DNA from 2 places in the Achromobacter aegrifaciens genome. Region 1 is predicted to be linked to the other one. Evidence: riboswitches for the same ligand, from Rfam matches in the RefSeq annotation. Region 1 holds a riboswitch; the other holds the start of a gene.
What was found. A riboswitch is a leader RNA that binds a small molecule or an ion and turns the genes downstream of it on or off. The one in region 1 is predicted to bind glycine.

Region 1 (7,062 bases):
TTGTTTTCCAGCTCTTCGTTGAACGCGACGATCTCGCCAGCCACGGGAGCGTAGATGTCCGAAGCGGCCTTGACCGATTCGACCACGCCAGCGGTTTCACCGGCGTTCAGCTTGGCGCCGACCTTCACGTCGCCAACGAAGACCAGGTCGCCCAATTGATCCTGGGCGGTATCGGTGATGCCGACGACGAACACATCGCCTTCGGCTTTGACCCATTCATGGGACTCGGTGTACTTGCGATCGGTGGGCAGACTCATGGGAACTCCTGAGGGAATGCGGGTAGATGAATGGTGTTGCGCGCCTCGCGCGGGCGGCCGTCGCCCCAGGGGCCGGCGGCTCGCGCGAAGCTTCGAGTTTACGAGTGTTCGACCGCTTTGCCGTTACGCACGAACGGCAATTTGCAGGCCAGGGCGGGCACCCACTTACCGCGGATGTCGACTTCGACCGTGTCGCCCGGCTTGACGCCTTGAGGCAGACGGGCAAAGCCGATCGATACGCCCAGCGTGGGCGACATGGTGCCGCTGGTGAGCTCGCCCGTGCCTTCCTTGGTGCGCACGGCCATGTGCGCGCGCATCACGCCGCGTTCTTGCAGCTTCAGGCCGATGAAGGTGGCGGGGGTAGCGAATTGTTCCAGCGCGTCGCGACCGATGAAGCGGCGCTCGGCGTTCTTCAGGGACACGGTCCAGGTCAGGCCGGCCTGGTCGGGCTGGGTCAGCTCGTCCATGTCCTGGCCGTACAGATTCATGCCGGCTTCCAGGCGCAGCGTGTCGCGCGCGCCCAGGCCGCAGGGCCGCACGCCCTGGGCGACCAGGTCGCGCCACAGCTGCACGACTTCGGCGGCCGGCAGCACGATTTCAAAGCCGTCCTCGCCGGTGTAGCCGGTACGGGCCACCAGGGTGTCGTCGCCCACGCGGGCGGCCACGAAGGGGGTAAGCGGCTCGCTGGCGGCCTGCCAGGCCGGGCGCGCGGCCCAGACCTTGGCGCGGGCGTTGGGGCCTTGCACGGCCACCATGGCCAGATCGCGGCGCGGCGTGATGGCAACGTCGAACTGGCCAGCCTGCTTGACGCGCTGCATCCAGGCGACGTCCTTGTCGGCCGTGCCTGCGTTGACCACGACGCGCCATTCGTCGGCGGCGAAGAAATAGATGATCAGGTCGTCGATCACGCCGCCTTGCGGGTTCAGCATGCAGCTGTACAACGCCTTGCCGGGCACGGTCAGCTTGGACACGTCGTTGGCGACCAGGCGCTGCAGGAAGGCGAACGCGTCGGGACCGGCCACGTCGACGTTCAGCATGTGCGACACATCGAACATGCCGGCGTCCTGGCGCACGGCGTGGTGCTCTTCCAGCTGCGAACCGTAGGCCAGCGGCATGTCCCAGCCGCCGAAGTCGACCATGCGGGCGCCAGAGGCGATATGTTCTTCGGCCAGCGGGGTGCGTTTGAGGGTTGCGGACATGCGCGGAAACTCCGGGGCGGCAGTGTTGCCAGGGTTACGGAATGCCAGTGGTGCCAAGCGGGGTGCGCTTGTACAACGGCTGAATCTTCCGCCCCTCTGTCCTTTTGCCTGAGAGTTGCCCCGCATGGCGGGTTTGCACCTTCGGCGCCTGGGCTGCTCGCTATGTCCCTAGTTCAGGGTCGGCGCCAGGTCTCTCCAGAGTACTGTTTTGCCGCGTCCGCACGGTGAGAAAACCGGGACAGGGCAAGCATGGGCGGTATGGGTTACCTGAGCGATTCCGGGCGAATTGCGCCTTCGGCGGCGGCCGGACGTACAGGCCGCTCTCTCCCGCAACATGCGTGACAGCGGCGCAAGCATACAACGAAAGCCGCGGCCAGGGAATGCCCGCGGCGGCTCAGCCCAGCGCCGTGTCCAGCAGCATCATCAGCACGAAACCCAGCATCAGGCCGCAGGTCGCGTAGACCTCATGCCCCTTGCGGTGCGATTCGGGGATGATCTCGTGGCTGATCACGAACAGCATGGCGCCTGCGGCAAAACCCAGGCCCCAGGGCAGAAGCGGCTCGGACCAGCCGACCACTGCGGCGCCGAGCACCGCGCCCAGCGGCTCGACCAGGCCGGACAGCATGCCCAGCGCCACCGCGAAGGCGCGCTGATAGCCCGCCGCCAGCAGCGCCACCGCCACCACCAGCCCTTCGGGAATGTCCTGGATCGCAATGCCGGTGGCCAGCGCGGTGCCGCGCATGGCGTCGTTGCCCGCGTAGCCCACGCCTATGGCCAGGCCTTCCGGCAGGTTATGCAGGGTGATGGCGAAGACGAACAGCCAAGTGCGGCGCAGGCGGTGCGCCTCGATGCCTTCCCGGCCCTTGATGAAATGTTCGTGCGGCAGGGTACGGTCCATGAGCAGCAGCACCGCCGCCCCCAGCAGTACGGCCGCGCCCACCGTCAAGCCGGCGCCCCAGGGGCCATAGCCCAGGTCGCGGCCCGCGGCGATGCCCGGCGCCACCAGCGAGAAGGCGCTGGCGGCCAGCATCACGCCGGCGCCGAAGCCGAACATGCTGTCCTGCATTTTCTGGGGGATGGTCCGAGCAAACAGGATGGGCAAAGTACCCAGGGCAGTAGCGCCCGCGGCCACCAGCCCGCCCAGGAGGGCATCGGCCACGTGCGGCGCGCGCACGTCCAGATAGGCCCACAACTGGTGCAGGCCCAGGCATGCCACCAATACGGCCAGGGTCCACACGCTGATGCTGGTGGCCGCCGGCCGCACGCGATGACGGCTGAAGGTATTCATGTGCCGCTGCCCTCCTTGCGAGAGATGCGCTCAGCGCTGGGCTGCCGCGTAGCGGCGCGCCACTTCAGGCCAATTCACGACATTGTAAAAGGCGCCGATGTACTCGGGCCTGCGGTTCTGGTACTTCAGGTAGTAGGCGTGCTCCCACACGTCCAGTCCCAGGATGGGCGTGTTGCCGTGCATCAGGGGGCTGTCCTGGTTGGCGCTGCTTTCCACCGCAAGCTTGCCGGCCGGCGTCACCGAGAGCCAGGCCCAGCCGCTGCCGAAGCGGGTCAGCGCAGCCTTGGTGAACGCGTCGCGGAAGGCGGCCTGCCCGCCCAGTTCGGACTCGATGGCCGCTGCCAATGCGCCGTCCGGCTCACCCCCGCCCTCGGGCGACATGACCGACCAGAACAGGCTGTGGTTGGCGTGGCCCCCGCCGTGGTTGCGCACGGCGCCGCGGATGGCTTCGGGCAACTGCTCCAGCCGCGCCACCAGGGACTCGACCGGCTCGTTGGTGACGATGCCCGCGCCTTCCAGCGCAGCGTTCAGGCTGTTGACGTAGGTCTGATGGTGCTTGCTGTAGTGGATCTCCATCGTCATCGCGTCGATGTGAGGTTCCAGGGCGTCGTAGGCATACGGCAGGGGCGGAAGAGTGTAGGCCATGCATGTCTCCGTTGGATCCGCCCCCCGATTCAGGGCTTGGATCAATATCGAAAACATAAATGATAAGTATTTTTATTTGATATAACAATGGCAGGCTTCCAATACCTGCCATAGCGCCGGCCTATCGGCGCCCTGTCCCGCCAGAGGACGCTACAGCGCCTTGCCGCAGGCCACGCCCGAAGCCCAGGCCCACTGGAAGTTGTAGCCGCCCAGCCAACCCGTGACGTCCACGGCTTCGCCGATGAAATAGAGGCCGGCGACGGTCTTTGCCTGCATGGACTTCTGGTCCAGGCCGCGCGTGTCCACGCCGCCGCGCATGACTTCGGCCTTCTTGTAGCCAGCCGTGCCGCTGGGCACCAGGCTCCACTGATGGATGTCCTGGGCCAGCGTGCGCAGGGTCTTGTCCGGTGCGTCGGCCAGGCGCAGCGCCGCCAGGCCCGGCTTGCCGCCCTGCTCCGCCAGGTGCAGCCAGCGGTCAGCCAGGCGCTTGGGCCAGAGGCCCGCCAGGACGGTATGCAGCTGCTGCCGGTTGCCCGACTTCGACGCCAGCAGTTCTTCCGCCAGGTCGCGGCCAGGCGCCAGATCGATCACGATGGGCTCGCCAGGTTTCCAGTAGCTGGAGATCTGCAGAATGGCAGGTCCGGACAGGCCGCGATGGGTAAAGAGCAGGTCCTCGAGGAACTCGCCGCGCGCCTTGCCCTGCCCCGTGTGCAGATTGACCTCCAGCGCCACGCCGGACAATTCGGAAAGGGACCGCCACTGCTCGGCATCGAAGGTCAGCGGCACCAGGGCGGGACGCGGTTCCACGACCTTCAGGCCGAACTGCCGCGCGATCTTCAGGCCGAAATCGGTGGCGCCCAGTTGGGGAATGGCCATGCCGCCGGTCGCGATCACCAGTTTCGCGGCGCGGATCGTGCCCTGGCTGGTGCGCAGCTCGTAACCCTGCTCGCCATGGCCGATCTCGGCCACCGAGCATCCCATGCGCCACTGCACCCTGCCCGCGTCGCACTCCGCGCGCAGCATTTCGATGATGGATTCGCTGGAATCGTCGCAGAACAGCTGGCCGCGATGCTTCTCATGCCAGGCGATGTGGTGGCGCTTCATCAGCGCCAGGAAATCCTGCGGCGTGTAACCGGCCAAGGCCGAACGGCAGAAATGCGGATTGTCGGAGAGGAAGTTGGCGGGGCCGGCGCCGATATTGGTGAAGTTGCAGCGGCCGCCGCCGGAAATGCGGATCTTCTCCGCCAGGCGCTCGGCGTGGTCGACCAGCACCACGCGCAAGCCGCGCTGGCCGGCGACCGCGGCACACATCATGCCCGCGGCGCCGGCGCCGAGTACTGCTACATCGAACATCAGTCTTCGATCAGGCAGTCGACGTAGTAGCGCTTTTCGCCATCCGGACCCACTTCGTCGGCCAGGCCGTGGATGTAGGTTTCGAAGCCCGGGAAGCGCTGGTTGAACTCGCGCGCGAACTGCAGGTACTGGACGATGGTGCGGTTGAAGCGTTCGCCCGGGATCAAGAGCGGGATGCCCGGAGGATACGGGGTCAGCAGCACGCCAGTGACGCGGCCTTCGAGCTTGTCGATGTCGACGCGCTCGACCTCGCGGTGCGCCATGCGGGCGAAGGCATCCGACGGCTTGAGGGCCGGCACCATGTCGCTCAGGTACATCTCGGTGGTCAGGCGGGCCACGTCACGCGCGCGATAGGCTTCGTGGATCTCCTGGCACAGGTCGCGCAGGCCCATGCGCTCGTAGCGGCGATGGTCGCGGCAGAATTCCGGCAGGATGCGCCACAGCGGCTGGTTGCGGTCGTAGTCGTCCTTGAATTGCTGCAAGGCGGTCAGCAGCGTGTTCCAGCGGCCCTTGGTGATGCCGATGGTGAACAGGATGAAGAACGAATACAGGCCGGTCTTCTCGACCACCACGCCGTGCTCGGTCAGGTACTTGGAGACCAGCGCGGCGGGAATGCCGGTTTCGCCGAAGCTGCCCGACATGTCCAGGCCCGGGGTGATGATGGTGGCCTTGATCGGGTCCAGCATGTTGAAGCCTTCGGCCATTTCGCCGAAGCCATGCCAGTGGTCGTTGGACTCCAGGATCCATTCGTCGCGGTTGCCGATGCCTTCCGAAACCAGGCGGTTCGGCCCCCAGACCTTGAACCACCAGTCGTTCTTGCCGAATTCGGATTCCACCTTGCGCATGGCGCGACGGAAGTCCAGGGCTTCGCGGATGCTTTCCTCGACCAGCGCGGTGCCTCCCGGCGGCTCCATCATGGCGGCGGCCACGTCGCAGGACGCGATGATCGCGTACTGGGGCGAGGTGGACGTGTGCATCAGGTAGGCTTCGTTGAAGACGTTGCGGTCCAGCTTGCGGGTCTCGGACTCCTGCACGATGATCTGCGAGGCCTGCGAAATGCCGGCCAGCAGCTTGTGCGTGGAGTGGGTGGCGAACACCATCGCGTCCTGGCTGCGCGGGCGGTCCTGGCCGATGGCGTGCATGTCCTGGTAGTACTCGTGGAACGACGCATGCGGCAGCCAGGCTTCGTCGAAGTGCAGCGTGTCGACGTAGCTGCCCAGCTGCTTCTTGATCATTTCGACGTTGTAGATGACGCCGTCGTAGGTGCTCTGCGTCAGCGTCAGGATGCGCGGGTTCTTGTTCACCGCTTCGCGCGCGAAGGGGTTGGCCTCGATCTTCTTGCGGATGTTGTCCGGGTGGAATTCTTCCAGCGGGATCGGACCGATGATGCCCAGGTGGTTGCGCGTGGGGCGCAGGAACACCGGAATCGCGCCCGTCATCGTGATGGCGTGCAGGATCGACTTGTGGCAGTTGCGGTCCACCACCACCACGTCGCCCGCGGCCACGTTGGCATGCCACACCACCTTGTTGGAGGTGGAGGTGCCGTTGGTCACGAAGAAACAGTGGTCGGCGTGGAAGATGCGCGCGGCATTCAGTTCGGATTCGGCCACGGGACCGGTGTGGTCCAGCAGCTGGCCCAGTTCGTCCACGGCGTTGCAGACGTCTGCGCGCAGCATGTTCTCGCCGAAGAACTGGTGGAACATCTGGCCCACCGGGCTCTTCAGGAATGCCACGCCGCCGGAGTGGCCGGGGCAGTGCCAGGAATACGAGCCGTCCTGCGCGTACTTGACCAGTTCACGGAAGAACGGCGGCGGCAGGCTGTCGACGTAGCTGCGGGCTTCGCGGATGATGTGGCGCGCCACGAATTCGGGGGTGTCCTCGAACATGTGGATGAAGCCGTGCAGCTCGCGCAGGATGTCGTTGGGGATGTGCTCGGAAGTGCGCGTCTCGCCGTACAGGTAGATGGGGATGTCGGCATTGCGGAAACGCAGCTCGCCGATGAAGGCGCGCAGGTTCTTGATGGCGCTGGCCACGTCCTCGGGCGAATCCACGTCGAACTCTTCGTCGTCGATCGACAGGATGAAGGCGCTGGCCCGGCTCTGCTGCTGGGCGAACGAGCTCAGGTCGCCGTAACTGGTCACCCCGATCACCTCGACGCCCTCGGCCTCGATCGCCGCGGACAAGGCGCGGATACCCAGACCGGACGCGTTCTCGGAACGGTAGTCTTCGTCGATGATGAAAATGGGGAAGCGGAATTTCATGCAGGCGCTCCTGGGGGCAAGGCGGGTTCGGACGCGTAACGCGGCGCGAGTGTACTTCT
Region 2 (7,062 bases), on a different contig from region 1:
TTGCCGTGGCGCATCCGGGCAGGGTCAAGTCGCTGGCCCTGTTCGGCCCGCTGGCCGCTCCGCCCGACGCGGGCCGGCCCGGCATCCGCGCGCGTGCGGAGCTGGCGCGCGGCGGCGACGCGGCCATGCAGGAGATCGCCGACGCCATCGTCAAAGGCGCGACCAGCGCCCAGACCAAGCAGGATCAACCCGCCGTGCTGGCGCTCGTGCGCGAGAGCGTGATGCGCCAACCGCCGCAAGGCTATGCGCAGAGCTGCGAGGCGCTGGCGGATGCGCAGCCGGCCGCCGTCGAGACTATCGGCGCGCCGGCCCTGCTGGTCACCGGCGATCAGGACGGCGTGGCGCCGCCCGGCAATGTCGAGGCCCTGGCCGCGCGCATGCCAGGCAGCCGCCGCATCGTGCTGGACGGATGCGGCCACTGGACCACCTACGAAAAGCCCCAGGCCTGCACCGAGGCCCTGCGGGAGTTCCACGCGGCGCTGCGCTAAGCCACGTTTTCCTGGCGTTTCAACATAAGAAATCGGCCCCAAACGCGGGCCGGAGGAGACCTGTCATGTCCAGAATTGCCATTACCAACGTCGTCATCTTCGATGGCAGCGGCAAGCAGCCTTTTCAAGGCGAGGTGCTGATCGACGGCGCGCGCATTTCGCAGGTCGCGCGCACGCCCGAGCAGGTGAGCCGGGAGGGTGCGCGCATCATCGATGGGCGCGGCCGCTTCCTGATGCCGGGCATGACGGAAGCGCATACGCATTTTTCCTGGAACGACCAGCCCACGCTGGCCGCGATCCAGTTCATGCCGCCGGAAGAGCACATACTCTGGTGCGTGCGCGTGGCCAAACGCTATCTGGAAATGGGCTGGACCTCGGCCATCGGCGCGGCCGCGGCCAAACCGCGCCTGGACGTGGTGCTGCGCAATGCCATCAATGCCGGCGAATGCCCGGGGCCGCGCTACCTGGCCGGCAGCCAGGAGATCACAACCATAGGCGCGCTGGGCGACAACTCGCTGCCGCACATGCCGTTCGACGAACTGAGCTTCGGCAGCGTGTGCTGTGGCCCCGAAGAGATCCGGCGCTCGGCGCGCACCTTCATCAAGTACGGCGTCGACCACCTGAAGATCAACCTGTCGGGCGAGTACATCGCCGGCCTGCCGGCCGAGATGTCGCCCTTCGCCGAAGACGAAATCGCCATGCTGGCGAACGAGGCCAAGCGCTATGGCAAGCGGGTCGCGGCGCATGCGCGCTCCAGCGAGTCAGTCAAGCAATGCGTGCGCCATGGCATCGAGATGATCTACCACGCCAGCTTCGCCGACGAAGAGGCGCTCGACATGCTGGAAGCCAACAAGGACCGCCATTTCGTTGCGCCCGGCATAGGCTGGCTGATCCGCACCGCCTTCAACGCTTCCGAATACGGCATCACGCCCGCCATCGCCGAACAGATGGGCTACAAGCGCGAGCTGGAAATCGCCTCGGAGTCGCTGCGCAAGATGCACAAGCGCGGCATCCGCATCCTGCCCGGCGGCGACTACGGTTTTGCCTGGATGCCCCACGGCACCAACGCCCGCGACCTCCAGTACTTCGTGGACTACATCGGCATGACCCCGACCGAAGCGCTCGTGTCCGCCACCCGGCTGGGCGGCGAGATCATGCAACGTCCGCACGAATTGGGCATGCTGCGTCCTGGCTATCTGGCGGACGTGGTCATGGTCGATGGGGATCCGCTGAAGGATCTGTCGTTGCTGGTGGATCCGGAGCGGATCTTGCTGGTGATGAAGGATGGGGAGGTGTGTAAGGACATTTCCCGGCAGGGGTTGGATGCGGAGCCGCTGCGTGCCGAGGCGGGCAGGGAAGCTGCGCTGGTGTTGTGAGTCTGGCGGCGCCTTTCCAGGCGCCGCGTTCACCCGCTCAAGCCTCTCCCACCCCCTCCCTCACGCTAGCTGCCAGCATCTGCGCCGTCGCCGCCGACAAGGTCCAGCCCAGGTGCCCATGCCCCGTGTTGTAAAACACGCCGGGCCGCCTGCCCGGGCCCACGCGGGGCATCATGCTCGGAGTCATGGGCCGCAGCCCGCACCACGGCACCACGCGCGAAGTTCGGATGCCGGGGAAGTGCTTGCGGGTCCAGTCCACCAGGGGCTGCACGCGCTCCGCGCGGATGTCCATGTTGAAGCCATTGAACTCCGCCGTGCCGGCCACGCGGAAGCGGTCGCCTAGGCGGCTGGTGACGATCTTGGCGGCTTCGTCCAGCAGGCTGACGCGCGGCGCGGCCGCCTGGCTGGCGGCGTCGTCCAGATGCACGCTGATGGAGTAGCCCTTGACCGGGTAGATGTTGAGCGTGTCGCCCAGCTGCCTGGCGAACTGCCGGCTGACGGCGCCGGCGCAGACGACGATGGCGTCGGCCTCGTGCTGTTCGCGGCGCGTGCCGCCTTCGCGTACGACGTCGAGCACGTAGGGCGCGCCGTCCAGGCTGATGTTGCGGATGTCCGCGTCCTGCGCGAAGCGCACGCCGCGGCGTTCGCAGGCGCGAGCCAGGCCGCTGGTGAACTTGTGGATGTCGCCGGTGGCGTCCGAAGGCGTGTAGAAGCCGCCATGGCAGGCGGTTTGCAGCGTGGGCTCGATGCTGCGCGCTTCCTCGGGCGACACCGCGTAGCGCTCCAGCCCGCCTTCCTGCAGCAGGGCATTGGCGCGGCGCGCGGTCTCGAAGCTGGCGGCGTCGTGGTAGATGTGCAGGATGCCGCGGCGCTCCAGGTCGAAATCTATGCCTTCTTCTTCCGCCATGGCGTACAGATGCTGGCGCGCGGCGATGGCCAGCCGGGTGGTCTCGATCGTGTTGCGGCGGTAGTTGCGGATCTGTCCGATGAACTGCGCCAGCCAGGAGTACTTGTGCCAGCTGAAGCGGGGATTGAGTAGCAGCGGCGCGTTGTGGCGGCCGAGCCAGCGCAGGCCTTTCATGATGGTGGCGGTGCTGTTCCAGACCTCGGCGTTGCTGGCCGACAACTGGCCGCCGTTGGCGTAGGAGGTCTCCATGGCCGGATAGCGCTGGCGGTCATAGACAGTGACGTGATATCCCAGTTTGCTCAAGGCATAGGCGGACGTGACGCCGGTGATACCGGCGCCAATGATGGCGATGCGGGGCATGATGGCTCCAGATTGAGTGGCCGCGGCCACCCGGCCGCAGCACCCCATCTGTCTCTGTACCTGAGAGCTTCACCCGCGGCGCAGACGGCGGCGGGTTCCCCTTCGGTGGGCGCGCTTGGCGCCTCTCTCCAGATTGTCTAGACCGCGCAGTCCTGTTTGCCTGAGAGTTTCCGGGGCGGTTGCTCCGTCGGCGCCTGCCGCGGGGGCAGGTCTCTTCTGCGGGGTTTTGGATCGACGAGGCGAGAATAGCCAAATTCCCCTGGGATGAGACCAAGGGTTAGTACCAATAAGGCGTCGCATCGCGCTACGATGCATGCGCGCCGCCGTCGCGGCGCCACGGATCCGACACGACAGGGAATGACGAGAATGCGCTTGAACAGCATGCTGCGCACGGGATTGTTTGCGCTGATGGCCGCAGGCTGCGCGCTGGCGCAGGCCGGCCAGGCAGAGACGGACCGCAAGGTCGACGAGGCGGTCCAGGCCGTCATGCGCGAACACGGCATTGCGGGCATGTCGATCGCCGTGACCCGCAACGGGACACAGCATTTCTACAACTATGGCGTGGCGTCCAGGCAGACCGGCAGGCCTGCCGGCAGCGATACGCTGTACGAGATCGGCTCCATCAGCAAGACCTACACGGCAACCCTGGCAGCCTATGCACAGGTGCGCGGCCGCCTGGCCTTGAGCGACAGTCCGGCCAAGTACCTGCCGGAGCTCGCCGGCAGCGACTTCGCCAAGCTGAGCCTGATCAACCTGGGGACGCACACGACCGGCGGCTTCCCCTTGCAGGTGCCCGACGCGATCAAGAACCAGGCGCAGCTGATGGCCTATCTCAAGGCCTGGAAGCCCGAGCATGCCGCTGGCACGTATCGCACCTACGCCAACCCCAGTATCGGCATGCTGGGCATGGTGGCGGCCAAGAGCCTGAACCGGCCGTTCAAGGCGGCCATGGAGCGGGACCTGTTTCCGAAGCTGGGCCTGACCAGCACCTACATCGACGTGCCCGCCGCCAGGATGGCGGACTACGCGCAGGGCTACAACAAGCAGGATGCCCCCGTGCGCGTGAATCCGGGCGTGCTGGCCGACGAGGCCTACGGCGTGAAGACCAGCGCACGCGACCTGATCCGCTTCGTCGACGCGAACATGGGTTTGAACCTCGCCGATGCCGAGCTGCGCGGCGCAATCGCGCAGACGCACGTCGGCTATTTCCAGCTGGGCGACATGACCCAGGATCTGGTCTGGGAGCAATTGCGCTATCCGGCAACGCTGGACGCGCTGTTGACGGCCAATGCCGGCAACTACAACAGCCAGAGCCAGCCCGTGGCGGCGTTGAACCCGCCGCTGCCGCCGCAGGAGACCGTGTGGATCAACAAGACGGGTTCGACCAATGGCTTCGGCGGTTATGTGGCGTTCGTGCCGTCGAAGAAGCTGGGCATCGTGATACTGGCCAACCGGAATTATCCCAACGAGGCCAGGGTCCGGCTGGCGTACCGGATCCTGGGCGAGCTGGAGCAATAGGCCCGCTATCGCGCGGGCGGCTGCCTCGCCGCGTCGTAGCGGGGCAGCAGGTCCATCACTTCCAGGCGCTTGCACAATTGCGCCAGCCGCTCCATCTTGTAGGCATTCACGTCCATGCCGGCGTAGTCATAGAAGCCCTGGCCGTCGCGCAGCCCGTTGCGCCCTTGTTCCATATTGCGGGCGATGACCGCAGGCGAGGAGAAGCGCGGATCGATGGCACCGGCGAGGTAGCGCGAGGCGTAGTAGAGAATGTCGCCGCCGCCCCAGTCGATGAACTCCAGCAGCCCCAGAACCGAAAAACGCAGGCCGAAGCCCAGGCGCACGGCCGTGTCGATGTCTTCGGCGCTGGCCACGCCTTCCTCCACCATGCGGGCCGCTTCGTTCATGGCCAGGGCCTGGATGCGGGGCACGATGTAGCCCGCGGCGGGGGCGCACTGCACGGGCTTCTTGCCCGCCAGGCGCAGCGCTGCCAGCAGCCCTTGCGTCGCGGCCTCGCTGGTCTGCGGGCCGCGGCTCACTTCCACCAGCGGTATCAGGTAGGCGGGGTTGAGCCAGTGCGCGTTCAGGAAGCGCTGCGGGTTTTGCACCAGTTCCGCCAGCTCGGTGATCAGAAAGGTGGACGTGGTGGACGCGATGATGCTGTCCGGCGCGCAGGCCGCTCCCAGCCATACAAAGGCATCGCGCTTGGCGTCCAGGCGTTCAGGCACGGCTTCGAACACCACGCGCGCCTGCCGCAGGTCTGCCTCCGCATCCTCGCGCGTGCATAGGCGCACGCGCGCCAGCGCAACCTCCGCCTGCGCGGCGTCGAGCAAGCCCAGGCTGCACAGGATGCCGAGCTCGCGGCGCAGGTCGTCCCGCACACGGGCGAAGTACCCGGCCTGCTCGGCGGACGTGCGCGATTTGATGTCTATCAGCGTGACGTCCAGTCCCGCATGGATGTATGACAGCGTGATGCCCACGCCCATGCGGCCGGCGCCGACTACGCACATTTTTTCATTCATGGCTTGCATCTCCGTGTCAGCAGCCTTCGGCCAGAAGCTGGCGCATGTCCGCGTGCGACAGGCGGTCCAGGCCCAGGCGTTCGAATGTGCGTCCTTCCGCGTAGAGGTCGCGGCCGGTGACCGCGCTGGCCAGGCTCAGCAGGCCTTGCGCGACCGGCGTCGGCACGCCCGCCCAGCGGCCGGCGGACACCAGGAATGACAGGCCGAGCCGCGTGTCTTCGAGCATGTAGCGGTGCGTGTGCAGGTCTATGTCCTCGCGCCAGTCGCCGCTGTCGGTGAGCTTGCCATGGGCGCCGCGGCCGTACATCCATTCATCGCCTTCGGCGGCATAGTGGTCGGCCAACGGGAAGTGGGGCGCGGCATAGCCCAGGGCCACACGGATGGCGATGCGCTCCGCGTCCAGCGCGTCGGTCACGCGCCGTATGGAGGCCTGGGTGCCTTCGTTGTGGATGTCCCATTTGTCGAAGTGTTCCAGCGGCCCTGCATTCATCATGATGAGCGGCGGATGGATGATGGGGCCGGCGTTCATCAGTGCGCCCGAAAGTCCGTCCTCTATCGGTTCGATGCTGGGGTAGGCGCGCTGGACCACGGCCAGCGCCTGCTTCGACAGCCGCCGCGGAAAGACGCCGGTGGGCAGACGGGTGGCGTAGCCGCTGATCACGACCTTTTCGCCATGCTTGCGGGCCAGATAGGGCAGGGTGCCGGTTTCGGCGAAGGCCGTATCCGCGACGTTTCCCGCGTCTTTCATGGCGCGGGCGAAGACGTAGCAGCCGAAGGTGCCAGGCGGCAGGAACACGACCTGGCCGTCGCGCAGCAGCGGCGCCAATTCCCGCGCCAGCGCTTCGTGGGTGGTGGAAGGCAGGGGAATGACCAGCAGCTCCGCATGCTCCACGGCTGTGGCCAGGTCGCGCACCAGCTGCAACTGCCGCGGTCCGTCGCCCAGCGGAACCTGGCGGCTGCCGCGATAGTCGGTGACCGTCAGCGCGCCCGCATCCCGCAAGCCCTGGAAGGCCGACCAGTCCCTGCGCCACCAATGCACGTGATGGCCTTTCTCAAACAGCTCGGCCGCTGCCGCGTAGCAGCCGTGGCCGCCGCCTATGACGCTGATTCTCATGGTCAAGCTCCGTCAGATGGAGCCTTGATCCTAGCGGCGGCGTGCAGGCGGGGCTGCGCCGAACGCGCAAGCGGCGTTCCGATCCGGCAAGCGAATCCGGCGCTGCCGTGCGACGCCTAATGCCTGCTTTGGCGCAGGGTGTCCGACGGCAGGCAGCCGTAGCGCTTGCGGTAGTGGGTGGCGAAATGCCCGAAGCTGGAAATGCCGTGCCGCAGCAGGATGTCGGTGACGCTATCGCCTTCGCCGGCTTGCGCAAGCGCCGCGTGCACCTGGGCCAGCCGCTGGTTGCGCACGTAGT

Region 2: another riboswitch for glycine. It lies ahead of HV793_RS24885 (D-amino acid dehydrogenase); the one in region 1 lies ahead of gcvT (glycine cleavage system aminomethyltransferase GcvT).

What each region holds. Positions count from the first base shown of each region.
Region 1 is NZ_CADIKO010000001.1:565,867-572,928, forward strand. Features, by position in the region: gene gcvH (glycine cleavage system protein GcvH) at 1-257, opposite strand, end outside; gene gcvT (glycine cleavage system aminomethyltransferase GcvT) at 356-1,456, opposite strand; glycine riboswitch at 1,543-1,665, opposite strand; glycine riboswitch at 1,701-1,796, opposite strand; gene HV793_RS02710 (ZIP family metal transporter) at 1,851-2,744, opposite strand; gene HV793_RS02715 (superoxide dismutase) at 2,775-3,389, opposite strand; gene HV793_RS02720 (BaiN/RdsA family NAD(P)/FAD-dependent oxidoreductase) at 3,540-4,742, opposite strand; gene HV793_RS02725 (arginine/lysine/ornithine decarboxylase) at 4,742-7,003, opposite strand.
Region 2 is NZ_CADIKO010000004.1:67,941-75,002, reverse strand. Features, by position in the region: gene HV793_RS24895 (alpha/beta fold hydrolase) at 1-488, shown strand, start outside; gene HV793_RS24890 (metal-dependent hydrolase family protein) at 554-1,864, shown strand; gene HV793_RS24885 (D-amino acid dehydrogenase) at 1,902-3,131, opposite strand; glycine riboswitch at 3,176-3,267, opposite strand; glycine riboswitch at 3,269-3,360, opposite strand; gene ampC (class C beta-lactamase) at 3,489-4,649, shown strand; gene HV793_RS24875 (3-hydroxybutyryl-CoA dehydrogenase) at 4,655-5,650, opposite strand; gene HV793_RS24870 (NAD/NADP-dependent octopine/nopaline dehydrogenase family protein) at 5,667-6,764, opposite strand; gene HV793_RS24865 (AraC family transcriptional regulator) at 6,881-7,062, opposite strand, start outside.